3 regions of the Xenorhabdus budapestensis genome follow, and region 2 is predicted to be linked to each of the others. Evidence: predicted binding sites of a transcription regulator. Region 2 holds the regulator's gene; each other region holds the start of a gene.

Region 1 (10,101 bases), 1.7 Mb from region 2:
ACTTTTTGTTGCTGTTTTCATAATAGCTCTCGCTTACATTTTTGGTGCTGTAATAGGTGTCGAATAAGCACAGAGAAAAACGTATCACATAAACACCGAAGAACGATTTGTTCAGAAAATTTGTTCAAAAAATGAATTGTCGTGTGTTGATATTAAAGAATTCTATGAGGAAAAATTTTCCTAAAGACTCCATTTAATATGACTTTTTAAAGAATCATTTTTACATAAAGGAAAAATTGATATTTGTTATTCTCTCTTTATGCCAGGGCGTTGTGATTGTTCGTAATATTGAAAATTGAAACAATTGGAGAGGAAAGCGATGTGATTCACCACATTCATACTTGCTCAAAACACCCTGTCAGTATTAAATCCTTTTTATTGTCTGCATTATGATATAATTTAGAATATTAATCTAGTTTTTTTCTTGTATTACTGTCAGTAATGGATAAAAAGCAATCCATCTTAATGGTCATCTGGATGGTCATATAGTGTATTTATTCATCTTTATCTTTTGCTTGGATTTAATAAATTTGTATATAAAGAGTTATTTAATTATATCTTTTTTATTTTATATTTTAATAATTACAGATTAAATTAATTGCGCGTGGATTCACCCAATATGTGGGATGGTTTTGGAAAGATAGCTAATGTTGACGGTAAATTGCATCAGTTTGGCAGGAAGGCAGAGAGTATTATTACTGCCTCAATTCCTTTTGGTATAAGATGTCCTTGAAAAAGGTTTGGCAGAACGGGATAAACTTTGTATGGGCTGGAAGTGGTGGTATGGTGTTTTCTGTGTTGTCATTTAAATTATAACTTATCTTATTATTTAAATTTTCAGGTTGCCAATTTAATATAATGTTTCGAATTATATGATATTGTTATAGAGATATTTTGTATAGGTCGAATTTTAATATCTTAATCTATGTTTCACTATAGGGATTGAACACGGCTGATAAAGCCGTGTTTTATTTCATAGACTTTTCCTATAATAAAACTTATTATTTGACTGCTTCATCTTAGTCTTATCGCCTGTATAAATCCGGTCTATTCCAGGCAGAAACCCATAAGGTAATATGAAGGGTATAGCTTATCTGGCAGGCATTTAACTAAAAACTCTCAGGAAGACATAATAATGAAAATTAAACTCACTTTAGCTTCACTTTGCTTCGCTTCACTCATGTTGAGCGGGTGTGCGACGGAGTCGTCATCGACTCTTCAGGTGCAAAAAGTTTCTTCATATAACACCACCTACAAAGGAATTCGTAGCCCTATTGCGGTAGGTAAATTTGAAAACCGCTCAAGCTATCAAAATGGCATTTTCTCTGATGGTATCGATCGTTTGGGTAACCAATCAAAAACTATTCTGGTGACTCATTTACAGCAAACTGGTCGTTTTAATGTGCTGGAGCGTACTAACATGGCTGAATTGAAAACAGAGGCCGGGTTACAAGGCAAAGCACAGAAGCTGAAGGGAGCTAATTATGTTATCACTGGTGCTGTTACTGAATTCGGCCGCAAGGAAGTAGGTGACCATCAGTTATGGGGCATTTTGGGACGGGGAAAATCACAGATTGCCTATGCAAAAGTGATGCTGAACGTTGTGAATGTTGAAACGTCTGAAGTTGTTTTCTCTTCAGCGGGAGCAGGGGAATATAAATTATCCAGCCGCGAAATTATTGGCTTCGGTGGTGCATCTGGTTATGACTCTACTCTGAATGGCAAGGTGTTGGATTTAGCGATCCGTGAAGCTGTTAATGACCTTGTGTCTGGCATTGAAAGTGGTGAATGGAAACCAACGAACTAATATTCTAATAACTAATAATACATAGGGAAAACTTTTTAATGTTTTTGATGAAAAAGACGGGAATGCTGCTGGGTATATTATTATTGGCCGGATGTGTGCAGGCACCTAAAAACATTTATGAATGGGGTGAATATCAGCCAACAGTTTACCAATATTACCAACAGGATAAGACCGGGCCACAAGAGCAGATCCAGGCATTGCAAAAAGTCATTGAACAAGCCAGAGCCAAAGACAAACCCGTTCCTCCCGGGCTGCACGCTCAAATGGGGTTGCTCTATAGTAAAATAGGCAATATTGAAGAAGCCTTTCAGCAGTTTGAAATAGAAAAGAAATTATTTCCTGAATCCGCACAGTATATGGATTTTCTGCTGAATAAAGATAAGGGAGTGAAATGATGAACCGTTTTTGGGGCGCAGTCGGCGCTTTATTATTGCTGGTATTGACAGGATGTGCCAAGCAGACACCTTACGATTATAGTGCATTGAAGGAAAGTGACCCTAAATCGATACTGGTTCTGCCTGCTGTGAATAAATCCGTGGATGTGAAGGCGGCTGGCAGTGTGGTTTCTCAAGTCACTTATCCGTTGGCGGAATCAGGATATTATGTTTTTCCTGTCGCGGTTGTCGAAGAGATATTCCGGCAGAATGGTGCAGTAGATGCGCAGGATATCCACAATATCAGCTATAAAAAGCTACATGATATTTTTGGTGCGGATGCAGCGCTTTATCTGGATGTCACTGAATACGGTACACAATATCAGCTCATTAGCAGTGATACCCGCGTGACAGCGAAAGCTCGCCTGGTTGATCTGCGGACTGGTAAACAAGTGTGGAGTGGTGTAGCGACAGCTTCTACCGCAGAAAATCGTAACAATGGCGGTGGTGGAATTATTGGTATGTTAGTGTCTGCGGCTATTGAGCAAATTGCGAACACTGTGATGGATAAAGGCCACGATATTGCAGGCATTACCAGCAATCGTCTGTTGAGTGCAGGAGGATATCAATATGGCCACCTGCTGTATGGGCCGCGTTCAGAACATTATCGTAAAGAAAAACTAGAATAATTTTAAAATGCCGCAGACAATAACTGCGGCATTTTTTACTGTCATTTTTACAACTAACTTTTACAACTATAGTTTTGCAGTTAAACACGATTAAACATCTAATCGTTTGGTTTGCCATTTCTTAGATTTCCAGCGCCAGGCGTTTACCAGCCCTCGTATCCATTCATCGCAGAAAAAGCCAATCCAGATCCCCAGGATCCCCATCTCCATGGTAATTCCCAGAAAATAGCCAACAGGGATAGAAATACCCCACATGAAGAGCAGAGCAGTACAAAACGGGAATCTGGCATCACCGGAAGCACGCAGGGCATTGACCATGACGATATTAAAAGTACGCCCCGGCTCCAGAAATACAGACAGCAGGAATAAAGGCAGCAGAAGCTCAATGATCTTTTGGTCTTCTGTCATCAGGCCAAGGAGCGGTTTCCGGAAAATCCAGAAAAATAATACGACACCAACTGTGACAACAACGCCGATTTTCAGACTGTTTATCCCACGGATATAGGCATCTTCAAAGCGTTTTGCTCCGACAAGATGGCCGACCATAATTTCATTACCGATACTGGTGGAGATACCAAACAGCATGATGAACAGCGATAATTGAAAATACAGAGTCTGTGCAGCCAGAGAAGTTTCACCCATCAAACCGATAAAAGCCTGTGCGGTCATATATTGTAATATCCACACCAGGTTTTCACCGGCAGCCGGTAAACCGATATGCAGGATTTTGCCAAGCATATTCTTTGACCAGCATATCAGTAATTTCGGGGACAGCTTGATTCTTAAACCATAAAATAACAATCCGCAGAGGAGAATAACAGCAACCGTACGACCAAATACCGTAGACCATGCCACGCCTTCCAGTCCATATTTAGGTAGACCAAAGAACCCGTACAGGACAATCATATTACCGACAATCGTCAGCAGATTGGCAATCAGGGTGACATACATGGCAGATTTTGACTTACCATAAACCCGCAGACAAGCAGCCAAAATAATTGAAATTGCTTCCGGTATCAGGCAGATACCTAAAATATGCAGATAAGCAAATCCATCCTCCATCAGGTTTTCTGGCAGATTCATGATGCGCAAGATTTTATAGCCGAAGAAAATCGTCACCAAGGCACAACTAAAACCCAACACAAAATTAAAGGCGATGGAAATATGGATCGCCTGACTGGCTTTATCTCTTTTTCCTGAGCCGAGATATTGGGCAATTACAACGCTGCAACCAACACTAATGAAATTAAAGATTGTAATGAACAGATCAAAAACATGATTACCAACCCCCATAGCAGCTAAGTAAGCCGAAGAAATATGGCTGACCATATATGTATTGATTAGCAACGTCGCCATATGAAGAAAAATATCGATGAAAATCGGCCAGCTCAGTGAAAAAAGCGAACGATCTGTAACATCAGATTGATGCATTATAAAACCTATTAATTAAATTGAATGGTCTTTTGTGGTGTGAAATACCCAGAAAGTATCTATGATTTTACTTGGTTTACTGGTTGATTGGTAGACAAAATGCGTTATTCCCCGATAGGATGAAGTAAAAACTTTTATTATAAATATTCACTGATTTCCTGTTTTTCCTTAAGACTGCCAAGAGGGGGATTGGCAACAAAATTCATGATTATGACTTGATTCTCATCCCCGATTCACCAGATAATCCTTTGCCTCAAAATATCTCACCATTTTTTACCTCAAAAGCCAAACGATTGCGTATGGAAATGGCTGGACTAATAAGCTCCGCATTTTTGAGATTATCAAATGACGTAATCGTTTTCGTCGGGTAAGAGGGGAAAAATGGTGAGGAATCGGATAGATATTCAACATATTGGCAGGGGATAAACATGTCTGGCACGCAGGCACCAACTCAATGCAAACTTGATAAGTATTTTAAGATAACTGAACGCGGAAGCTCGATACGTCAGGAAATTCTCGCTGGATTAACCACATTTTTGGCGATGGTTTATTCCGTTATTGTTGTGCCAGGTATGCTTGGACAAGCCGGATTTCCCCATACTGCAGTATTTATTGCTGTATGTTTGGTTACAGGGGTTGGCTCATTATTGATGGGATTATGGGTTAATTTACCGATGGCAATTGGCTGCGCAATCTCACTGACGGCCTTTACTGCTTTCAGTCTGGTATTGGGGCAGCAGGTCAGTATTCCTGTCGCATTGGGCGCTGTTTTCCTGATGGGATGTCTGTTCACAGTTATTTCCGTTACTGGTATTCGCGCTTGGATATTACGCAATATGCCAATGGGGATAGCTCATGGAGCAGGTATCGGCATCGGATTATTTTTGTTACTTATTGCAGCAAATGGCGTTGGACTGGTGATTAAAAATCCCCAGGCGGGGTTGCCGGTTGCTTTTGGTTCGTTGACCGCTTTCCCTGTAATAATGACCTTGCTAGGGTTAGCGGGGATTATCGGACTGGAAAGGAAAAAAGTTCCCGGTGGTATTTTGCTGGTTATTATCGCTATTTCAATTATTGGCCTGATTTTTGATCCGGCAGTGAAATATCAAGGATTTTTTAAATTGCCAACGTTGGGGGAAGACGGGCTTTCTTTGATGTTTAGCATGGATATTATGGGGGCTTTACAGCCTGTTGTATTACCGAGTGTTCTTGCACTGGTGATGACAGCGATATTTGATGCTACAGGCACTATCAGGGCTGTAGCAGGGCAGGCCAATCTGTTGGATAAAAGAGGGCAGATTATTAATGGCGGTAAGGCGTTAACGGCTGATTCGGTCAGTAGCATTTTCGCCGGAGCAATTGGCTCTTCTCCTGCTGCCGTTTATATTGAATCCGCAGCAGGAACCGCAGCAGGAGGAAAAACAGGGTTAACCGCAGCGGTTGTCGGTATCTTATTTCTGCTGATATTATTCCTTTCTCCATTATCATACCTGGTTCCTTCATATGCGACAGCGCCTGCTTTGATGTATGTCGGGTTGTTGATGTTGAGTAACGTACGCAAGCTGAATTTCGATGATGTTGTCGATGCAATGTCAGGATTACTGTGCGCTGTATTTATCGTTCTGACTTGTAATATTGTTACTGGTATTATGCTGGGGTTTGGTGCCTTGGTTGTTGGACGTGTTTTTTCTGGTGAATGGAGCAAACTGAATATCGGTACGGTAATTATTGCTATTGCATTGGTGGTATTCTACGCTGGCAACTGGGCCATTTAATCAAAAGGATACTCAAAAAATTATGCGCAAACGATTAAAGTTTGCGCGTGTATTTCCAGGTTAGATAATTTTTAAAATCTGTCAAATTTTCGACAAAATTCCGTAGATAAGTATAAAATAGACAAATGACTTGCTGGTCATTGATTCACAATATGATTGTTTTTTGTTTTTCCAGAATAACTTCAATTTTTGCGGTTATTAGCGCTGTTATTACAAGAAAAAAACAGTCACAATCTCTTCACCGACGGATTTTTGGCAATTTGTAAGGGTAACATGGAAATATTCTTTACTATCTTGATCTTGATTTTGGTGGTGTCAGTTTCTGGTGTTCTTACTAAAGTGATCCCATTCCGTGTCCCTTTGCCGATAGTGCAAATAGCAATGGGGGCATTGCTGGCCTGGCCTCATTTTGGTTTACACGTTACTTTCGATCCTGAATTATTCCTCGTTTTACTTATCCCTCCTCTATTATTTGTTGATGGTTGGAAAACACCGACCAGAGAATTTTTTCAACATGGGCGTGAAATAGTTATTCTGGTTTTAGTATTGGTCCTGGTGACAGTTGTCGGCATTGGTTATTTGATTTACTGGTTACTGCCGAGTATTCCACTCATTGCTGCATTTGCTCTGGCAGCAGTGTTGTCACCAACTGACGCAGTTGCATTATCTTCGATTGTTGGGAAAGGGGGTATTCCTAAAAATATGATGAGCGTGCTGGAGGGTGAAGCATTGATGAACGATGCTTCCGGTCTGGTTGCTCTGAAATTTGCCGTGGCAATTGCTATGGGGACAATGGCATTTACCGTCACGGGTGCAACATTCGAGTTTTTTAAAGTGGCTATTGGCGGCTTGGCGTCGGGTATTGCTGTCACCTGGTTGTACAGTAAATCACTACGATTGATGAGTCGCTGGAGTGGTGATGATCCTGCCACTCAAATCATGTTTATGATGTTATTGCCATTTGCTTCTTACATGATTGCTGAGCATATTGGTTTCTCCGGTATTCTGGCCGCAGTTGCTGCGGGTATGACTATCAGTACGGCGGGAGTGATCCGCAATGCGCCTTTGGATATGCGTTTGCGTGCTGATAACGTATGGGGAATGTTGGCGTTTGTGTTCAACGGCCTGGTATTCATCATGCTGGGCTTACAGTTGCCGGGGATTTGGGAGACGTCTGTTGCTCAGGCAGAACTTGATCCACATGTTGAAACCTGGATGCTGTTCGCTGTGGTAGGTATCATTTATGCTGCGTTGGTACTGCTGCGATTCTGCTGGCTATGGTTGATGAAAAATACCAGCAAGGTATTGATGAAGAAAAAACCGCTGGAATTTTCAACCTACACTACACGTGAATTGTGGCTGGCTTCGTTTGCTGGTGTCCGCGGGGCAATTACTCTGGCTGGTGCTTTATCCGTACCTCTTTTCCTGCCGGATGGCGATCCATTCCCTGCTCGTTATCAGTTGATCTTTATTGCCGCAGGTGTGATTCTGTTCTCTCTGTTTGTTGGCGTTATTGCTCTGCCGTTATTGCTGAGAGGCATGAAAGTGGGAGACAAACAGTCTGGTTTCAATGAAATCAGAATGGCGAAAGCGGCGATGGCTGAAGTTGCGATTGTCAGTATGAATAAAATGGAAGAACGTCTGTCTGTCAGCACTGAAGAAAAACTGGATGCCGAAGTGATTAGTGAGGTCGCTTCCCGAGTCACCGGTTATTTGCGACGCCGTACTGCCGGGACTGATGAGGGTGAACACAGCTTGTTGGTTGAAGATCTGGAGCGGCGTTTCCGCCTGACGGCGTTACGGGCTGAGAGGGGAGAGCTATATCACTTGCGTGCAACTCGTAAGATTAGTAATGAAACGCTACAGTCGCTCCTGCATGACCTGGATTTGCTTGAAGCGCTGTTGGTAGGTAAATCTCAATAAAAATATGTGGCTATTAACAATTACAACACTTTTGTGGGCCGCTTCATTCAGCCTGATTGGTGCTTATCTCGCCGGTCAGGTTGATAGCTGGTTTTCTGTTCTTGTCAGGGTAGTGTTAGCTGCTCTGGTATTTCTGCCATTTCTGCGTTGGCGTGGGTTATCACTGAAAGTCATTGCACTGTATATGGCAGTGGGAGCTTGTCAGTTAGGTGTGATGTATTTGTTTGTATTTCATGCCTACCACTATCTGACGGTAGCAGAATTTTTGCTGTTTACGGTCATGACTCCACTGTATGTCACATTAATATACGATTTGATGGGACGCCAACCGCTGCGTTGGGGCTATGCACTCAGTTCGTTACTGGCTGTGGCGGGAGCTGCGATTATTCGTTATGACCGGTTAAGTGAATCCTTCTGGATTGGTTTAATGTTGGTGCAATTGGCAAATATTTTCTTCGCCATTGGTCAAGTTGGTTATAAACGTTTGATGGAAGTGTATCCGATACCACAGAGAATCGCATTTTCGTGGTTCTATTTAGGCGCTTGTGTTGTTGCAATTATCGGCTGGCTAATGTTTGGCGATCCACAGAAACTGCCGACAACCCAATTACAATGGGGAGTTCTGATCTGGTTAGGAGTAGGGGCTTCCGGTATTGGCTACTTTATGTGGAATTATGGCGCAACCCAAGTGGATGCCGGAACACTGGCGATTATGAATAATATGCTGGTTCCGGCGGGGTTATTGGTCAATTTTGTAATTTGGCAGCAGCATCCAAATTGGTTGGGCTTTACCATTGGAGGCAGCCTGATTGTTGCGTCGCTTTGGGTGCATCATCGTTGGATATTGAGACCCGCTTCACAAACGGCAAATTATCCACTGCGTGCTGACGCGCAGAACGAATAAATGTGTCAATAGTCGGTTGGCGTTGCTCCCCTTTACGGCGGGCTGCGTACAACCGGCTCCATAACCCTTCTCCCAATGTCTGAGTGACAACTAATCCTTGTCTTTCGAATGTTTCCACCGCCCAATGAGGCAATGCTGCAATACCTAAACGGGCGGCCACCATTTGAATTAGTAATAACGTGTTATCGACGGTTTTCAAGGTCGGAGTAACATCTGCTGGTTCAAGAAAACGTCTCCAGATATCAAAACGTTGCCGTTGAACCGGATAAATCAGCAAGGTTTCGGGGGAGAGATCCTGTGGCTGGATATCCCGCTGATTAGCCAATGGATGATCCGGTGCAACTACCAGTTTCACTTCATAATCAAACAACGGAGTATAGTGCAGTTTACTGTCTGGAATAATGTCGGATGTCAGTACAATATCCAGCTCTCTCTGTTGTAGCGCCGGCTGTGGATCAAAAGTTACCCCGGATTTAAAATCCACATTGACCTGCGGCCAGCTTTCCTTAAAACGCTTAAGTGCAGGAGTGAGCCACTGAATACAGCTATGACATTCAATGGCAATACGCAAGTTAGTCTCTTGCGGCTCATTGCACTCGTGTAGGGAGGCTGTGATCATAGGCAAAATTTGTTCTGCCAATCTTAGTAGCACTTCACCTTGATGAGTTAGTTTCAGGGGCTGACTTTTACGAATGAAAAGCCTATATCCCAGCCGATGTTCCAGTTCACTGAATTGGTGTGAAAGAGCCGATTGTGTTTGATGCAGATGATTTGCTGCTGCTGCCAACGAACCACAGTGATTTAATGCTTGCAGTGTTTTTAAGTGTTTTATCTCGATCATGAAAAACCTTCAAGTTGATTATGAATAATTTGCGCTTGTGGTTTATACATTACCTGTTGATTATAGAAGTGTAAACATCTAGACGGCTAAAATTTGCGGGTGACAACATGACAGTTTTGAATCATACATTAGGTTTTCCACGTATCGGCTTGAAAAGAGAGCTAAAAAAAGCACAAGAAAACTATTGGGCAGGTAAAATTTCTCAACAAGAATTGCTGGAAACAGGGAGTGAATTACGTGCACGTCACTGGCAACAGCAAAAAGAGGCAGGCGTGGATTTAGTTCCTGTTGGTGATTTTGCTTGGTATGACCAAGTATTGACGACCAGTTTGCTGTTAGGGAATGTACCTCCTCGCC
Region 2 (10,101 bases):
TTGATTTGGACTATATATGCTTAACAAGCAATATAAGAGATAAAATCTGAGTTTTGGAGGACTCTTCACAAAACATGCTAAACTTTTGGTCAGGAATTATTCCTATTGGAGTTCATCGAGAAATTTATTATATATTTAGAGATAAGCCATTAGTGTATAGAATAAGTAACTCGTAAAATTATTATGCTTGTTACTGACCATAGTAGCTGAATGCTTGGTTGTAGGTTTATTATCAGTTTTTCCTCGTAGCATTAAAATTAGGAGTAACTATGTTCAAACGTTTCCTGGTTGGTGCAGTTGTAGTGACAACATTATCCGGATGTGCTGACATGGGAGCACTTTCCAGTGATACCTACTCGATTGGTCAAGCCAAACAAATTCAAAACGTAGCCTATGGCACTATTCTGTCTGTCCGTCCAGTGACTATTAAAGGTGGTCAAGCTGGTGACCCGAATGTGCTGGGTCTGATTGGTGGAGCTGTTTTAGGTGGATTGTTAGGTAATACCATTGGTGGCGGCTCTGGTCAAAAGCTTGCAACAGCCACAGGTGCTATTGCGGGTGGAATGGCAGGTCAAGGAATTGAAGGTGTTCTCGATAAAACAAAAGGTGTTGAGTTGGAAATTCGTACTGATAGCGGAAGGAATATCGTTGTGGTACAGAAGCTGGATCAGGTTGTATTCAATAAAGGGCAACGAGTTAAAATCGTCGATAGTGGTGATTCAACAACAGTATCACCTATTTAAGATTGTTCAAGTATGTTTAAACAGAAAATCGCGGAACCAAATCTTGGCAATCCGTGATTTTCTGTTTATCGATTATTTTTTATATTACCTGTTTATGTAATTGGCTAATATTTCTTTCGATTTTTTTTATTACAGAAGCAAGCAGAATTAGCTCATCATGAGTAATTCCCTCCAAAATTTCTTTCCTCGTCGAACCAATAACACTATCCACTTCTTTGATAAAATTTTCCGATTCTTCGGTTAATTTGATTCTTTTGGCGCGCCTGTCATTAGCACATGTGTGCCTTGTAATGAGTTTCTTTTCTTCTAATTGATCTAAAGTTCTTACCAAGGATGGTTGTTCGATACCAATAGCTTTCGCAAGTTGTATCTGTGACTGCTCCGGTGGTAACAGACTAATATTATACAGAGTAACCCAATGTGTTTGAGTTAATTTCAACGGCTTCAAACGATGATCAATTAAAGCGCGCCAAACACGAACTAAACGTGCCAGGTCTGATCCCAATGTCAATTCCAATTACCCCTCCTTATAATTAGAGACTCATATAACATCAATGAATTATCCAATCAGTTTATTCATATGAATAATGGATACGCATCCTATATCACGCTCACATAAGTAGAGTCAGATATTTCGCTAATTGCTTAATTTAGTGTCGCGTTGGACTGTTACTTAAAAATTGATATCTTCGTCGCCCTAAAGAGCGAAGTTTTACGGCGCATCGAATAAAATCGCGTATTAATCCACCAACGATATAAACTGTATAAAATAATCCTTCAGCTAAACTATTAAGATTTTAAATCTCAACGAAACAAATCCAAACTCTAAAAAATAGACACAGTACCACTCGGTTAAAGTTCTATAAGAATAACCGCCATCCAAATACTAATCTATATATTTTTACATTAATATCATTTTTCTCTTACAGTTACAGCTAATAAAACGATAAAAATCATTAAAAACAACAAGATAAATAATTAGTGTGATTATTGTTCAATAATTGATTATTTGATAAGAAAATTTTACCGAAAGACTTTAATTAGTCAACTGTTGTAATATTTTTAAATGACCTATATCAAATAAAAGATATGTAATATGAATAAAATATCATTTTATCATGGTAAAACTTCCTAACCTTATAGAAAATATGAAATATTATTCATATAAACAATTTACATTAATAGTTAAGACGAAGAATCAAAATAATCCAAGCTGTTTTGATGGAGCACCTTCATCATGTTCTTTATTTCTTCGCATTCGCAGATATCTATCACGACATAACCGCAATACTTCTCTTTTTTGCCCATCTGATAATTTCATCCACATAAATCGCTCCTCCCTACTGCGATAACATCCCCGACAGAAACCACGAGTATCAGATTCACAAATCCCTTTGCAAGGGCTCGGAATAACAAAAAACTCTAATTGCTCAGCCATGTCATCCTCCTGTACTCAGAATTACCTAAATGATTATCTATGACAGAATTACAACATCACCTAGATTAAGTTCAAATCAAATACTGAACTATAAAATAGTAATGAGTAGAAATAAAATAGATGAAAGGACAAATTGAATTACTTTATCTTTACCATATATAGTTAATCAAACATATGCGGTCAGAGCGCGAAATTTCACCACTACGTTATTTCGCGATATCACCATTTGATTATCAGACCATCAACTCAAGAGGTCATCATGCGTCTACTTCATACAATGATCCGTGTTAGCAATATGCAACGCTCGATTGATTTTTATACTAAAGTAATAGGCATGCGTCTACTTCGCACTAGTGAAAATCCAGAGTATAAATATTCCCTCGCTTTTGTAGGTTATACCGATGAAAATCAAGGTGCAGTCATCGAACTGACCTATAATTGGGGAGTTGAAAGCTACGAAATGGGAACAGCATTCGGGCATATCGCTTTAGGCGTTGATGATGTTGCAGCAACTTGTGAACATATCAAACTTGCTGGAGGAAAAATTACTCGTGAAGCAGGGCCAGTTAAAGGTGGAACAACTATTATTGCTTTTGTTGAAGATCCTGACGGCTATAAGATCGAATTAATAGAAAACAAAAGCGCCACCAGTGCATTAGGGCACTAATTATTCCTCTATACAAAAGGGCATCTTGCATGCCCTTCATTTCTCAACTAATAGATATTACTTCTGCAAGACACCGTAAATTTTGTCATAATATCGACTATCCTGAAGTTAAGAACAAAATCAGATGTCTAATACAAAAGATCAAAACATACTAAGCGGACGTTTTCGTGGCTATTATCCCGTTGTCATTGATGTAGAAACTGCTGGTTTTAATGCACGGACAGATGCTTTACTCGAAATCGCTGCAATTACTTTAAAAATGGATGAAGAAGGTTGGCTGGCACCTGCTGATACACTACATTTCCACATTGAGCCCTTTCAAGGAGCCAACCTTGACCCGGCAGCTTTAGCATTTACAGGTATCGACCCTACCAACCCATTACGGGGAGCTGTCAGTGAATATACAGCGTTACATGCTATTTTCAAAATGATCCGCAAGGGCATGAAAGACAGTAATTGCAACCGCGCAATTATAGTTGCCCACAACGCCAATTTTGATCACAATTTTGTCATGGCGGCAGCAGAACGCTCTGGTTTAAAACGCAATCCATTTCACCCTTTTGCCACTTTTGATACTGCCGCATTGAGTGGATTAGTGCTAGGTCAAACAATTCTGGCTAAAGCTTGTATTACGGCAGAAATACCTTTTGATAGTAATCAGGCACATAGTGCTCTGTATGATACAGACCGGACTGCCTTACTTTTCTGCGAATTGGTTAATCGCTGGAAACGGCTTGGTGGTTGGCCGTTGGCTGTGCCAGATCCAGATAATGAAACCTAATAAACTAAGAGCCTAATGAGATAGGTTCTTAGTTTATAACTATATAACGATTATCACCCCATACCTGTTGCCACAACCTAACATTGCCATAAAATGTTACCGTCAATAAATATGACTATTAATGCTAATTGTGTATGGGGCTTTGTTGATTCAGAACTTCACTGAGACAACGAATTACTTACTGTCTTCCTGCTCACGGTATTTGTCCGCAGTCTCTTTGACCAGAACCTGTAATTCACCGCGTTGATACATTTCAATCAGAATGTCACATCCCCCAATTAACTCACCTTCAACCCAAAGCTGAGGGAATGTTGGCCAGTTTGCATATTTAGGCAATTCTGCGCGGATATCAGGGTTTTGCAGAATATCTACATAGGCAAAACGTTCACCACAAGCAGACAAAGCCTGAACTGCCTGAGCAGAAAAACCACAGTTTGGCAGTTTTGGCGAACCTTTCATATACAGCAAGATTGGGTTTTCTTGAATCTGGCATTCGATTTTCTCAATTGTCGTCATTCTTACTTCCTTAAACGGCAGGCGCTGTTTATCAGCATCAAAAAAGATTGATTCAGAATACCACTTTCTGATGCGAGTTTGCTACCGTGAACGTGCTCCTGAAAATTTTTTATTCTGAACATTAAAATCAGCAAAATTGAATGCTTCTACGTCAAATCGCCACTGAATAGTATCATTTTCCCTGTTATTTAGCAGAAAAATTGTTAAGATAATTACCAAACAAAATAGCAACATGACAATAAGCTAAAATTTGCTCTATCCATGATTAATATACTATAAATCATGGCTTATAAAGCCAAAAACCCGATATTAAAAGGAGTATGCAATGTCTTTTGAATTACCAGCATTACCTTATGCTAAAGATGCCTTAGAACCCCACATCTCAGCAGAGACTCTGGAATATCATTACGGCAAACACCACAACGCTTATGTTGTAAACCTAAATAATCTGATTAAAGATACCGAATTTGCCGGAAAATCACTGGAAGAAATTATCAAAATCTCTGAAGGCGGCATCTTTAATAACGCAGCACAAGTCTGGAACCACACCTTCTACTGGCATAGCCTGTCACCAAATGGTGGAGGTGAACCAACTGGTAAAGTTGCAGAAGCTATCAATAATTCTTTCGGTTCTTTTGCTGAATTTAAACAGCAGTTTACTGATGCAGCACTGAAAAACTTCGGTTCTGGCTGGACATGGCTGGTTAAGAAAACCGACGGCAGTCTGGCTATCGTCAATACTTCCAATGCAGCAACTCCATTGACTGGTGAAAACAAGCCAGTTCTGACTGTTGACGTTTGGGAACACGCCTATTACATCGATTACCGCAATGCACGTCCTCAATATCTGGAGCATTTCTGGGCTCTGGTTAACTGGAAATTTGTGGAAGAAAATCTGGCTTAATTAACCAGCCAGTTAAAATGACAAGGGTAAGTTTTTCCGATTCAACGCACTTCATTTTATTTATAAGTGCCCTTTGAATAGTGAAAAACTTACCTTTAAAGTAAGGCAGATAGCATTTCACCTTGATATTGTTTCTCGACCTTGGCTAGATCAGGCAAAGACTCGCCAGAAAAACAATCACGATTAACGCACTACAGGCAGTCAATAATCCCAATTTCAGATCTGTATCCATAAACCATCCTCACCATGAAAATTAAGACTCAGGCTCAGCGACACCATAAATTTTGACTGGTTATTTACCTCAGAGGTTAAAAAACCATACTGTGGTATTTAATGCATATACTTTATAGCATTGATTACTACTTTCACTTTTGCGCTAGATCAGACAAAATTCAGGGTTTATCGCTAAATTATTGTCAGTTATCTTCCTATATATAAATATAACACTGGCAAATGATTAACAAAGATCTATATCCAGATGAAGGGTATACAAATTTAGACCTAAGGTCAGGAGTCCTTTTTATCATGGCAACGATTAAAGATGTGGCCAAACGCGCTGGTGTTTCAACCACAACCGTATCCCATGTTATCAATAAAACCCGTTTCGTCGCCGAAGATACAAAGACCACAGTATGGGCTGCCATTAAGGAACTGAATTATTCCCCCAGTGCTGTTGCCCGTAGCTTAAAGGTTAATCACACCAAATCTATCGGACTACTGGCAACATCAAGTGAAGCGCCTTATTTTGCTGAAATCATTGAGTCTGTCGAAAATAGTTGTTATAGCAAAGGCTATACTTTGATTTTATGTAATTCCCATAACAATCTCGACAAACAAAAAGCTTATCTCTCTATGCTGGCGCAAAAACGCGTAGATGGTTTACTGGTTATGTGTTCTGAATATCCTCAACAACTGTTGGGAATGCTGGAAGACTATCGCAACATTCCCATGGTAGTCATGGATTGGGGAGAGTCCAGAGGAGATTTCACTGATGCAATTATCGATAATGCCTTCCATGGTGGTTATTTGGCCGGCCGATATCTTATTGAACGTGGTCACCGTGATATTGCTGCTATTCCCGGATCATTGGCCAGAAATACTGGAGGCGGACGTCATCAAGGTTTCCTCAAGGCACTAAAAGAAGCAAATATCACTATTCGGGAAGAATGGATTGTTCAGGGGGATTTTGAGCCCGAATCCGGATATCAGGCGATGTATAAAATCTTAAGCCAAAAACACCGCCCTACGGCCGTATTTTGTGGAGGAGATGTGATGGCAATGGGGGCGATCTGTGCTGCTGACGAGATGGGGTTACGCGTTCCACAAGATATTTCTGTCATTGGTTATGACAATATTCGCAATGCCCGTTATTTCACACCAGCGCTGACAACGATTCATCAACCTAAAGAGCGTCTAGGACAGATGGCTTTTTCCACGTTACTTGATAGGATCATTAATAAACGTCAAGATGCACAAACTATCGAAGTCCATCCGCGTCTTGTTGAGCGTCGCTCTGTTGCAGATGGCCCTTTCATTGATTATCGTCGTTAACGATTAATCCTCTTGTAGCCATTCAGTATTGAGTGTTGCACTATCTCCAAGATAATCAAGCAACCAGCTTAATGCAGGTGAATGGCTTTTTTGCGACCACGTCAGGCAACATGGGCTATCAGGTAATGGTTGCTCAAGTTCAAGCAAACTGAGTTTTCCTTGACGAATAAGCGGCAAAGCACGATGTTTGGGCACCATTCCCACACACAGCCCCTCCATCAGGCAAGCCAACCCGGCATTCCAATCAGGGACAACTAACCGCCGTTGATTATCCAAAGTCCATGTATTACGCTTGGGTAAATTACGTGAAGTATCTTCAAGGCACAAGCTAGGGTAAGCCCTCAATTGATCATCATTTAATCTTTCTATTATAACGGTCAACTCATGCCCAGGACTGGCAACACATAGCCACGGCATGAACCCCATGTCCCTGAAACTATATCGCTCCCCGACTGGAGAGGCGCGTGTGGCACCAATAGCAACATCAACGCGCCCATCTACCAGCGCATCCCATACCCCATTAAAAACTTCAGGGTAAATAAATAACTCAATATCCGGAAAATGGCGGTAAAAATCCAGAATAAGCTGGCGTGTCCGTTCTGGTTTCACCACTTGATCAACAGCAATACTAAGCTGCCCACGCCAACCGTTAGCCACCTGCTGACATTGATGACGAGTATGATGCATTTTTTTGATAACAGAACGCGCTTCCTTTACAAAGATAGCCCCTGCCTCGGTTAATTCCACATCGCGATGACGACGTTCAAATAGGGGAACTGCCAACCATTCTTCAAGTTGTTTTATTGTATAACTAATGGCAGAAGGTACGCGGTGAAGCTCTGACGCAGCCGCACTGAAACTTCCTGTTCTGGCCACAGCATCAACAACTTCCAAAGAATATTCAGACCACATATTTCTTCCTTTTAATTTTTTTCACAGCATTATGCAAATAATACCGTTTCACAAGTAAAAATTACGCCATATAAAATAAACCGTATATTTTCTTATCAATTATCACATCAATTTATTGACACAATGACAACAAATAAAAATTCCATGCCATTTATGTTTTATCTCGCTGGCCTAAGTATGCTTGGCTACTTAGCCATTGATATGTATCTACCCGCTTTTGATGCTATGGCGAAAGACTTAGGTGCATCAGAAGGGGCTATTAGTGCAAGCCTCAGCGTTTTTCTTGCTGGTTTTGCTGTTGCCCAGCTTTTATGGGGACAACTGTCTGATCGCCTAGGAAGAAAACCTGTTCTGCTTATCGGCTTGTCTCTGTTTTGTCTTAGCTGTTTAGGAATGCTTTGGATAACAGATGCAACTCAATTACTTATTCTGCGATTTATTCAGGCTGTGGGTGTCTGTTCTGCTGCTGTTTCCTGGCAAGCTTTAGTCGTTGATAGATATAACGCTGAACGCACAAAACGCGTTTTTGCCATGATTATGCCGCTGGTTGCACTTTCCCCTGCCCTTGCCCCTTTACTCGGTGCATGGTTATTGTCACATACAGGTTGGAGAACTATTTTTCTTGTTTTAATGGCTGTAACACTAGTTTTGCTTGTACCAACATTTTTACTGGCTAGTAAACGTGCACCTATTGACACCAATATCAATGAAAATAAAATTTCTTTCTTCACCTTATTGAAGTCTTCAACTTTCAGCGGAAATGTGTTGATTTATGCTTCCTGTAGTGCTGGTTTTTTTGCCTGGCTAACGGGTTCACCAACGATTTTGATCAATATGGGTTATGATGCCACAGATATTGGCTTAAGCTATATTCCACAAACTTTGGCATTTATGCTCGGTGGGTATGGTTGCCGTCTTTTATTGGAAAAAATCAAAAGTGAAACCATATTTCCAATTTTGCTGGTAGGTTATGCTGTAAGCATGGCACTCATCTATTTAATTGCCCTAATTTATCCTTCTTTCATGCTTATTCTTGTTCCTTTCTGTTTTATGGCCGTCATGAATGGTGCTTCTTACCCTATTGCTGTAGCAAATGCACTTTCTGTTTATCCCAAAGACGGTGGTAAAGCGGCTGCATTACAAAATGCTTTACAATTGGGTCTTTGCTTTATTGCCAGCATGCTTGTTGCTATGTTCATGAAAGACCCTCTTCTGTCTACCACAACAGTGATGGTTTCTACTATTATCCCAATGATAATAGGCTATTCTTTACAAAAGAAAGAAGTAAACAATGGTCATTAGTTATAAATTAAAAAATTACTCCCAAAGATAATAACTAAGAATATTATCATCTAAAGGCCATACCATAATATGGCCTTTAGATTATTGTTTAAATATTATTTCACTCATATACTCATACAGATTCATTATTCTAAAAAACTCGGAATTTGAGGTTTCTAAGGGCAATGAAGCTCTCTTTCATTTCAGGATGAATCGGCATTCTGTGCCTTTGAAACATTTTCTGCTTAATTTCAAGTCAATCCATTTTTGTTTTAGGATAATAAACAATCTATCACAAAGATATACCTCAAAATTCCATCAAACAAATGTTGGAGAGTCTATGAGTTCATCTTTCGTTGAAGGAAAAAAAACAATTACTGACCAGTGGCATAGGATCGCCAATGACTTGCTTCAAGAAGCTGGTGTTGAAATCAACGGTAAACGTCCTTTTGATATACAAGTCAAAAACCCTGATTTTTATAAAAGAGTGTTAAAACAAGGCTCTTTGGGATTAGGTGAAAGTTATATGGATGGTTGGTGGGATTGTGAACGTTTGGACATTTTCTTTTATAAAATTTTAAGAGTGGGTCTGGAACACAGAATCCCTAAAAATATCAAAGACATTCTGAAGATTATTACCTCCCGCGTATTTAATTTACAATCTACCAAGCGAGCTTGGATTGTGGGTAAAGAGCATTATGATTTAGGTAATGACCTATTCACGTTCATGCTTGATCCCTATATGCAATATTCCTGTGGTTACTGGAAAGATGCAAATACTCTGGAAGAAGCTCAATCTAATAAACTCCGGTTAATTTGCGAAAAACTACAGTTATCACCGGGCATGACTCTTTTGGATATCGGATGTGGATGGGGTGGGCTGGCCGCCTATGCTGCCAAACACTATGATGCCTCCGTCACTGGCGTTACCATTTCGGTAGAGCAACAGAAATACGCTCAAGACCGCTGTAAGGATCTGGATGTTAAAATTATCCTTGAAGATTATCGTAACCTGAATCTCCAGTTTGACAGAATTGTTTCCGTTGGCATGTTTGAACACGTTGGTCATAAAAATTACGCCAATTATTTCGATATAGTCCGTAAAAACCTGAAACCTGATGGGTTGTTCTTACTTCATACTATTGGTTCCAATCGAGATAAAGTAAGTGTCGATACATGGATCAGTAAATATATTTTCCCTAATGGCTACTTACCATCAATTGCAAGGATCGCCAAAGCCAGCACAGGAAAGTTCGTTATGGAAGATTGGCATAACTTTGGGGCTGATTATGATCGTACCCTGATGGC
Region 3 (10,101 bases), 1.8 Mb from region 2:
GAACTGGTACTGCCCCGAACCAAAAGGAGAGTTGGTATCAGGTATCCAGGGGGTGATACCGCCGATAATATTTTTTCCCTGAATTTGCGAATGAGGGGTTGTTAACTGAATATCCATCTGATTCAGTTGTAAAATATCGGCTTTCAAAGCAGGGGGAAACTGATTGCCTGACAGCGCTAACTTACCTTGTTGTAATGTCAGCTTATGGAGATCTGTGAATTTGGGCAGGAATTGCCATTTGAGATCCAGATCCACCGTATTGGTATTGAGTGAGAAAGAACTCTGTTTATCGCTGACACTCACATTATTGAGCATTAGGGTCATAGGTCGGAGCCAACTGTGGTCGATACTTTCAATATTGACCTGATAATAACCTTGCTTGTTGATCCACTGGCTTATTTGTTTAGCTCCCCAATGTGTCTGGGCAACAAAATAAACAATGATCATTGCCAGAATCAGTAACAACAGCAGAGTAGCAAAGCATTTCCCTAACCACTTCATAATCTCACCTCAATACGCTCGTCCTGAAAAGAATCCCTTTTATGCCGTAAAACGGATCGCTACTCAATAGGCAACACTGAAAAAGCACTCATTCCGGCATACTGGCAGGAAAATTGCGAAGAATATTGCAAAAGAATATGCGAAGAGTTACACAAAAAATTCCCGCTATATAAGCGGGAGAAGAAGAGCCAGGCGAAAATTATGGCTATTTTTCTTGAGGAAAAACCAGATTTAGGAGAATGGCTGTGAGCCCGCCAGCGGCAACGCCAGAAGAAAGCAGGTTTCTTACCCATTCAGGTGCATATTGTAAGATCAGTGGTTGTTGAGAAATGCCCAATCCCACAGCCAGTGACAAGGCGATGATCATAATGGCACGTCGATTTAACGGTTCACGGGAAACAATTCTGACACCAGATGCGGCAATCGTACCGAACATCACAATAGTAGCGCCACCTAATACCGGTTCAGGAATATGCTGTACAAAACTTGCTACTGCCGGAAATAGCCCTAATAGAATCAGCATGGAAGCAATAATGTAACCGACATAGCGGCTGGCAATACCAGTCAGTTGGATTACTCCATTATTCTGACCAAAGCAGGAATTCGGGAATGTATTAAATAGAGCAGAAACCATCGAATTGAGACCATTTGCCAGTACACCGCCCTTAATACGCTTCATGTATAACGGGCCGCTGACAGGTTGCTCAGAAACATCTGAAGTTGCTGTAATATCACCGATTGTCTCCAGTGACGTCACCATAAAAATCAGGACAAGTGGGATCAACAAATTCCAGTCCAAAGAAAGCCCGTAATACAGTGGAGAGGGAACAATGATAATTGGTTTGTCTTCTGTTGTAGTTGAATGGGGTAGCATCTCCATATACCAAGCGACTAAATATCCTACTGCCATGGCAATAACCAGAGACGCAACCCGTAAATAGGAATTATGTTGGCGATTCAGCAACACAATAATGGCAAGAACAACTCCCGCCAGCAAAAGGTTTTCGAGGGCACCAAATGTGCCTTGCTGAATAGCGGTATAACCGCCGCCGATAGAAGTTAACCCAACCTGAATCAGTGACAGACCAATAATCATCACAACAATGCCGGAAACTAGAGGTGTGATGATTTTTCTGGCCAGATGCAGTATGCGGGAAAGAAATATCTCAGTGGTTGCTGCAAGCATCAATGTACCAAACAGGGCAGCCATCATTGTTGGAATATCGGCTCCTCCATTTTTCATGGCCAGGCCACCCATGATAAGAGGAGCTACAAAATTAAAACTGGTTCCTTGAATGGAAAGCAAACCTGAGCCAATTGGCCCCCAGGAACGGATTTGAATAAGTGAGGCTAACCCTGAAGCAAACAAGGACATACTGATAATGCGTTGTGTATCTTGTTCGGGAAGCCCAAGAGCCTGACAGATCAATATCGCTGGTGTGATGACAGCAACAAACATTGCCAGCAGATGCTGACAGGCGGCAAACAGGGCATGTGGAAGAGGTGGTTTATCTTCCAGACGGTAAATTAATTCGCTACCCGATTTTTCGGGGATTTCTGATTCTGAGTGTTTGTGGGTTGAGGTAGCCATGGTGTGGAGTTTCGAGTCAACAAAAGACACATTTTATTGCTCTGGCTTATAAAAGCAATCGATTGCGTGAAATTTTACCTATGAGGTATAACTTTATTTCGTCACATTTTTAAATGTTTTATCTTGTATTTATCGGTAATTTTTTTTCTAATCCAACCCTTACCTGCTCTTGGCGTTTTTATAGGATGATTATAACGTCGCATTAAATTCACATAATTTTAACAATGGATGGGGTACATAAATGTATCATTTGGATATTTATGGCACGCTCGTGGCTGCCACACTTGTTTTGCTAGTGGGAAGAAAACTCGTACAGTCAATTTCATTTCTTGAAAAATATACGATTCCAGAGCCGGTCGCAGGTGGCTTGCTGGTTGCTTTTGTTCTTCTGATAGTTAAACAGTCCACGGGCTGGGAAGTTAGCTTTGATTTATCTCTCAAAGATCCTCTTATGTTAGCGTTCTTTGCTACTGTAGGCTTAAACGCTAACCTTGCCAGCCTGAAAGCAGGTGGAAAATCCTTGGTAATCTTTATTGTTGTCGTTGTGGGCTTATTGTTGGTGCAAAACACAGTGGGGATTGCATTGGCGAAAATGCTTGGGCTTGATCCATTGATGGGGCTGTTGGCTGGCTCAATCACCCTTTCAGGAGGACACGGAACTGGTGCTGCTTGGGGTAAGGTATTTACTGAACGTTATGGTTTTGAGAATGCCACTGAAGTTGCAATGGCATGTGCAACATTTGGTTTAATACTAGGAGGCCTGATTGGTGGCCCTGTTGCTCGTCTGCTGGTAAGGAATAACAAAACACCTGGCCTGAAAGCTGAAGATACTGAAGTTCCGACTGCGTTTGAAAAACCCTATACCGGCCGTTTGATTACACCATTAGTAATGCTCGAAACCATCGCTTTAATATCTATCTGTTTGTTAGCGGGTAGCTATCTTGAGAAGGTTCTGGAAGGTACGCTCTTTTTGCCAACTTTTGTGTGTGTCCTGTTTACCGGAGTGATACTCAGTAATGGCTTGTCCCTGCTTGGTTTTTATCGGGTATTTGACCGGGCAGTGTCAGTGCTAGGTAACGTCAGTTTGTCTCTCTTCCTGGCAATGGCATTGATGAGTCTTAAATTATGGCAACTGGCATCCCTTGCGCTGCCGATGCTGGTGATCCTTGCTATACAAACAGTGGTTATGGCTCTGTACGCTATTTTCGTCACTTACAGAGTGATGGGTAAAAATTATGATGCGGCAATATTGTCAGCTGGTCACTGTGGTTTTGGTTTGGGTGCAACACCAACGGCGATTGCAAATATGCAGGCGATTACTGACCGCTTCGGGCCATCACATGTGGCGTTTTTGCTCGTACCGATGGTAGGTGCGTTCTTTATTGATATCGTTAACTCAGCCGTTATCAAGATTTATCTGTTATTACCAGTATTCCCATCTGTAGTAGGCTAACTTAACTCACCTTTGCTTTTGCCTGATATCTTGGCTAAATATGCCGCTGCAATTATCAGCGGCATTTTTTTAATTATCTTATAAGCATGATAGCTCGTTGATTAGGCATGGCTGTATTGCGAGCGGTCGGACAACCAGCGTTCAATCAATGCCTTGGCATGTTCAGGATAGTGTTGATGGATATAGTGGGCAATACGTTGTACTTCGGGGAGCATTGCCTGATCCCTTAATAAATCAGCAATCTTGAATTCGACGTTACCGGTCTGACGCGTACCAAGCAGTTCACCTGGCCCCCGAATTTCCAGATCTCTTTGGGCGATGACGAAACCATCATTACTATCCCGTAAGACTTGCAGACGTATTTTAGCTGTGTTGGTCAGCGGTGTTTTATAGAGCAGGACACAGTGAGAAGCTACAGCTCCACGCCCAACGCGGCCACGGAGCTGATGTAACTGAGCCAGCCCTAACCGTTCAGGATTGTCGATGATCATCAGGCTAGCATTAGGGACATCCACACCGACTTCAATCACCGTGGTGGCAACCAATAACTGTAATTCACCTTGCTTGAAAGCCTCCATAATGGATTGCTTTTCCACCGGTTTCATCCGCCCATGCACGAGGCCAATTTTCAGCTCAGGTAGCGCCAGGGCCAATTCTTCACTGGTAACCTGAGCAGCTTGTGCTTCCAGAACTTCGGAGTCTTCAATCAAGGTACATACCCAATAAGCCTGACGCCCTTCGTCTAAGCAAGCATTTTTGATACGTTGAACAATTTCATTCCGGCGAGTATCAGGGATAGCGACCGTTGTTACAGATTTCCGTCCAGGGGGAAGCTCATCAATAATGGAAGTATCTAAATCGGCATAAGCGGTCATTGCCAATGTTCGTGGAATCGGTGTTGCAGTCATGATCAATTGATGAGGATGAACCCCCTGTTCACGCCCTTTTTCCCAAAGTGCCAGACGTTGATGAACACCGAATCGGTGTTGTTCATCAATAATGACCAATGCCAGCCCGGCAAATTTAACTTGCTCCTGAAACATTGCGTGAGTACCAACGACCATACTTACCTGACCACAGGCAATGGCTTCTTGTTGCGCTTGGCGCGCCTTGCCTTTTTGCTTACCCGCAAGCCATCCTACCTGAATACCAAGTGGTTCAAACCACTGGCGAAAAGTGTTGGCATGTTGCTCCGCAAGAAGTTCGGTCGGTGCCATTAAGGCAACCTGCTTACCGTGAACAATAGCCCGTATTGCTGCGAGTGCTGCCACCAGCGTTTTACCGGAACCGACATCACCTTGTATCAGCCGCATCATCGGGACATTTTTTTCTAGGTCATGCTCTATTTCCATTACTACACGCTCCTGCGCACGTGTTGGCGAAAAAGGGAGCTGATCCAGTAATTGCTGTTTTAATGAATTATCTGCTGTGAGCGGCTGGGCATGGAAACGCTGAGCACCAGCTCTGACAGCCAGCATACTTAAATGATGTGCCAGCAGTTCTTCCAGAATTAATCGGTGTTGTGCTGGATGTTTACCATTTTCCAAATCCGCCAGAGAAATATCTGGTGGTGGACGGTGCAGAGTACGCAGGGCATTGGGAAGGCTGATGATCTGCTGACTAAACTGATCTGGTAATAATTCATTAATTGGACAAGTATCAAGCAGTTCCAGAGCCTGTTCGATCAACTTGCGCAGTGTGGTTTGACGCACTCCCTCTGTCGTGGGATAGACAGGAGTTAATGTATCCTGCAATTGAATGCGCTCAGCGTGTTGCTGGATCTTGTATTCTGGATGAATAATTTCTGCTCCTTGGGAGCCGCGGCGGATTTCACCATAAGCAATGATATGCTTGCCTTCTGCCAGACTATTCTTCATGGCAGTAGTGAAATTAAAAAAACGCAGAGTTAATATGCCAGTTCCGTCGCTGATTTGACAGGTCATTATACGCCGGCGCCCAAAAACCACATTGGTACGCAATATTTCACCCATCACCGTAGCATAAATACCGGGTAATACATCGTTAATAGCATACAGGCGGGTTTGATCCTCATAACGGAGAGGTAAATGCAGCAACAAATCCTGTAGATTGACCAATCCTAATCTGGCAAGTTTAGTCACCTGATTGGCTCCAACACCATGTAAAGTGGTTAATGGGATGGCATCAAGTAATCGGCCTTTCATACCTTTTCTCCGTCAGTGTGATTTATTTCCCTGTTGATGGTGCGGTCGTTGCCTGCATTGTTACCCACCAAGATTCACTTGCGATAATTTGCCCTTGTTTATCAATGAATGGTCGTTCCAGCCCTTTACGATGCGCGACCACAGTTGAGTCCGTAACTGATGAGTAGGCCAAATGGCATGGATCTGATGAATACCAACTGCATCCGCAGAGCGAATAACTGCGGATATATTATGGAGTTTGTGTACTTCTTCTAAACAAATTGTCAGGTCAGGTTGACGCATTGCCATCATCTGACAAATACATGCATAACGTTTAGGATTCATAACCTCTAGTTTCGGTTACGGCTGACTCGCAGTACATCTGGCATAACACGTATCTTACGCATGATATTTGCCAACTGGATACGGTCTTTGGTTGTCAGCCTGATGAAAGCACAATAAACGCGGCCATCTTTTTCCTCAGTATTCATGCTTTGGATGCTGGAATTTGCATCATTAATAGCTGCTGTCAGATTTGCCAGTGCTCCCTGATGGTTAAACATATCAACTTTAATTTCAGCGATAAAATCGCTATTGATATCTTTATCCCACTCAACAGGCATAAATTTTTCCGGTTCTTTCTGATAACCGCGGATATTACGGCAAGATTCGTGATGGATAACTAAACCTTTCCCCGGACTGATGTGGGAAATAATCGGGTCACCCGGAATCGGTCGACAACACTTAGCAAAGGTAATTAGGATGCCATCAGCACCTTTGATTGGCAGCTTACGAGATTGACTGTTACTGCCATTCGGAATTTTTTCTGTTGCACCCAATAGATTATGGGCAACGACGACACTCATCGCATTACCTAATCCGATCTCTGCCAGCAGGTCATTGAGTGAAGCAAGTTTCATTCTTGCCAATTCTCTGTCGATATTTTCCTGTGAAATATCGTTAATTTTCAGTCCATTGCCAAGTGCATGATTGAGCAGACGCCTTCCCAGACTGACGGAATCATCCCGCTTAAGGTTTTTCAGTAACTGACGTATTTTAGCACGTGCTTTAGAGCTGACGACAAAGTTCAGCCATGCCGCATTAGGGCGTGCGCTTGGGGCGGTAATGATTTCGACAGTTTGCCCACTGCTTAAGGTCTGAGATAGCGGGTAAGGCAGACGATCAACTCGAGCTCCGACACAAGCGTGACCAATATCCGTATGGACGGCATAAGCAAAATCGACAGGTGTTGCACCTGCCGGTAATTCGACAATACGCCCTTCAGGAGTAAAAACGTAAATCTCATCAGGGAATAGATCAGATTTGACGCTTTCAATGAATTCGAAAGAGCTACCAGCACTCTGCTGAAGCTCCAACAGGCTTTGCATCCAGCGCTGGGCACGGACTTGCGCTGTGGTACCTGATTCCCCTTGTTCTTTATAAGCCCAGTGTGCCGCAACCCCCATCTCTGCCATTTGATCCATGTCTTCTGTCCGGATCTGGACTTCAACAGGTACTCCATGTGGACCGATTAGAGAGGTATGCAAGGATTGATAGCCGTTGGCCTTAGGAATGGCAATATAATCTTTCACTCTACCGGGACGGGGTTTATACAGGCTGTGCATTTGCCCTAAAACACGGTAACAGGTATCAAGATTGCCGACGATGACACGAAACGCGTAAATATCCATAATGGAATGAAAACGCTGTTCTTTCAGGTGCATCTTACGATAAATAGAATAGAGGTGTTTTTCCCGTCCATTAACGATACATTGGATACCCGCATCCGTTAATCTACCTTCAATTTCTGCCAGAATTTTCTGGATCATCTCCTTACGGTTGCCACGGGCAGCTTTAACAACCTCTTTGATCACCCGATAGCGGTTAGGATATAAGGCCTCAAAGCCAAGCTCCTCCAATTCTGTTTTCAGGTGATGGATCCCCAACCGATGGGCCAACGGACTGTAGATCTCCAACGTTTCCCTGGCGATGCGCCGCCGTTTATCAGGGCGCAGAGAGCCAAGGGTTCGCATGTTGTGTGTTCGGTCTGCCAGTTTGATCAGAATGACACGGATATCCTGTACCATTGCCATGATCATTTTGCGGAAGTTTTCGGCCTGAGCTTCCTTTTTATCACGGAAGTTCAACTTGTCCAATTTGGAGACACCTTCCACTAATCCAGCGACGGCTGTGCCGAATAATAGCTCAATATCCTGAAATGTCGCTGGAGTATCTTCAATGACATCATGCAGAAGTGCGGCCATAAGTGTTTCATGGTCAAGACGCATTTCAGCCAGAATACAAGCAACAGCGACTGGATGAGTAATATATGGCTCACCACTGGAGCGGGTTTGCCCTTCGTGGGCATCCCGTGCTACGACATAAGCCTGTTTTAATAGATCAATTTGATCTTCAGGCAAATATTTAAGTACAAGCTGGTTCAGGCTTTCAAACAGGTACAAGGCAGACCTACCGTAAAATTAACGACGACCGTCGGCGATAGCAGAAACAGCTTTGATTTCTGCAGCTTCTTGCTCCTGCTGCTCTTGACGTTCACGAACATCAAGAATTTTATTATTGATAAGACCTTGCTCGATTTCACGCAGAGCGATAACAGTCATCTTATCGTTTTCTTCTGGAACAAGAGGATCTTTTCCACCTACCTGTAATTGGCGTGCTCGGCGAGCAGCGACCAACACTAGGTCAAAACGGTTACCAATTTTTTCTACTGCGTCTTGAACAGTTACGCGTGCCATATGTGTGCTACTCCACAGATAAATAAGTGACTGGGCATAATACTGAAACTTAGTTCAGTCTGCCAATAATTTGCTGATTAACGCATCATGTCGTTGAGTCTGCCTTTCTAATCGCAGACGTTCGGAACGAATAATCGATTGTAAATCGGCCAGAGCCGTATTGAAATCATCGTTGATGATTACGTAGTCATACTCTCCATGATGTTCCATTTCTGCAACTGCCTGAGACATTCGTTTAGCGATGACCTCTTCACTGTCCTGACCACGGCCACGCAGACGGCGGAGTAATTCTTCCCTTGAAGGAGGAAGAATGAAAATGCTACGAGCCGCAGGCATTTTCTGACGGATTTGTTGCGCACCCTGCCAGTCAATATCAAGAAAAACATCAACACCACTAGCGAGAGTATCTTCGGTAATTTTGCGGGAAGTACCGTAATAGTTACCGAAAACACAGGCATGCTCCAAAAATTCATCATGGTTAATCATATTTTGGAATTCATCGACTGTGACGAAATAATAATGTTCACCATGATTTTCGCCAGGGCGTGCCGGACGAGTTGTATGTGAAACAGAAACCTGAGTGTCATACAAAGGCTGGGTTTTTAATAAAGCCTGAATAAGGCTTGATTTACCTGCTCCACTTGGGGCAGAAACAATATATAACGTTCCTTGACTCATGCTGATTTCTTGACTGATTGGGGTATTAATAAATGCAAGCGCAGGAAGTTAAATCCCACATAGTATACACGGAGACGCTAATCCATGCAGCGTTACAATACATGTCAACGGGCATTTCAACAAAATTTTTTCTTAACAAACAGATATTCAGGCAATATTTTGCGAGACAATTTCAGAGAAAATAAACGGTTGCAGAAATTGAATAATTATTTTTCGAAACACTTCTCAAACTCTTTTCTTCTATCTTGGTACAAGCCGAATTTCTTTTTATTCTCTGCTCGTGTTTAAGGGACATATGGAGCAAGGATGCTTAATTTTCTGATTATAATTTTGGTGTTGTTGTTTGGAATGCCGATGGTATTAGCAAACTGCCCGGCTTGGTCAAAGGAAAAACTCCAGCTTGAAATAGAACGCCTGACACCACAGATAGCAAAATGGGATCACCTTTATCGTCAGCAGGGAATCAGTGAAATAGATGATGAGATTTATGATCAACTATTGGAAACCCTGACGCTCTGGCAGGATTGTTTAAAACAAAAACAAGACAATACCCCTGCTGTATCTGCTTTATCAAATAAGACAGTATCAGACAAAGCTTTTGTGATAGACAAATCATTCTCGGCGGTGGTGCTACATAAGGTGGGTCTAGCTAGCGGAAAACAGTTTCACCCTGTTCAGCATACAGGCCTGCATAAACTAAAAAGAATAGAGGAAATTCGCCGATGGTTACAAGGACGTTCGGCCGTTTGGGTACAGCCTAAAATTGATGGAGTTGCAGTTACGTTGGTTTATCAAAACGGTCTCTTAGTCGGATTAATCAGCAGAGGGAATGGTGCAGAAGGGACGGATTGGCTGGATAAAAGTGAATTTATTTCCAGTATTCCTAAACAGATAGAAAATGCACCGGACCATATGATTTTACAAGGAGAACTCTTTTGGCAACAGAATAACCATCGTCAA

What was found. Region 2 encodes PurR, which represses purine synthesis genes. Its sites were predicted from a motif close to CANGCAAACGTTTGCNTG; they were not measured.
Region 1: a site for PurR is predicted at 4,649-4,666, ahead of HGO23_RS16305 (NCS2 family permease). Genes of this name have one in related genera too.
Region 3: a site for PurR is predicted at 2,144-2,161, ahead of HGO23_RS01015 (nucleobase:cation symporter-2 family protein). Genes of this name have one in related genera too.

The regions. Positions count from the first base shown of each region.
Region 1 covers NZ_CP072455.1:3,696,813-3,706,913, reverse strand. The annotation lists gene HGO23_RS16330 (SLC5/6 family protein) at 1-21, opposite strand, end outside; gene HGO23_RS16325 (CsgG/HfaB family protein) at 1,136-1,807, shown strand; gene HGO23_RS16320 (DUF4810 domain-containing protein) at 1,846-2,202, shown strand; gene HGO23_RS16315 (DUF799 domain-containing protein) at 2,202-2,870, shown strand; gene HGO23_RS16310 (MATE family efflux transporter) at 2,961-4,301, opposite strand; gene HGO23_RS16305 (NCS2 family permease) at 4,730-6,076, shown strand; gene HGO23_RS16300 (Na+/H+ antiporter) at 6,350-7,999, shown strand; gene HGO23_RS16295 (carboxylate/amino acid/amine transporter) at 8,004-8,903, shown strand; gene metR (HTH-type transcriptional regulator MetR) at 8,788-9,744, opposite strand; gene metE (5-methyltetrahydropteroyltriglutamate--homocysteine S-methyltransferase) at 9,852-10,101, shown strand, end outside.
Region 2 covers NZ_CP072455.1:2,007,912-2,018,012, reverse strand. The annotation lists gene HGO23_RS09185 (outer membrane lipoprotein) at 270-743, shown strand; gene slyA (transcriptional regulator SlyA) at 823-1,260, opposite strand; gene HGO23_RS09175 (DUF1289 domain-containing protein) at 1,942-2,181, opposite strand; gene gloA (lactoylglutathione lyase) at 2,441-2,848, shown strand; gene rnt (ribonuclease T) at 2,973-3,629, shown strand; gene HGO23_RS09160 (Grx4 family monothiol glutaredoxin) at 3,804-4,145, opposite strand; gene sodB (superoxide dismutase [Fe]) at 4,471-5,049, shown strand; gene purR (HTH-type transcriptional repressor PurR) at 5,575-6,600, shown strand; gene punR (DNA-binding transcriptional activator PunR) at 6,604-7,512, opposite strand; gene punC (purine nucleoside transporter PunC) at 7,636-8,814, shown strand; gene cfa (cyclopropane fatty acyl phospholipid synthase) at 9,134-10,101, shown strand, end outside.
Region 3 covers NZ_CP072455.1:240,816-250,916, reverse strand. The annotation lists gene HGO23_RS01020 (AsmA family protein) at 1-501, opposite strand, end outside; gene HGO23_RS01015 (nucleobase:cation symporter-2 family protein) at 707-2,092, opposite strand; gene gltS (sodium/glutamate symporter) at 2,334-3,545, shown strand; gene recG (ATP-dependent DNA helicase RecG) at 3,647-5,728, opposite strand; partial or broken gene HGO23_RS01000 (tRNA (guanosine(18)-2'-O)-methyltransferase TrmH) at 5,870-6,052, opposite strand; gene spoT (bifunctional GTP diphosphokinase/guanosine-3',5'-bis pyrophosphate 3'-pyrophosphohydrolase) at 6,058-8,169, opposite strand; gene rpoZ (DNA-directed RNA polymerase subunit omega) at 8,188-8,463, opposite strand; gene gmk (guanylate kinase) at 8,518-9,141, opposite strand; gene ligB (NAD-dependent DNA ligase LigB) at 9,496-10,101, shown strand, end outside.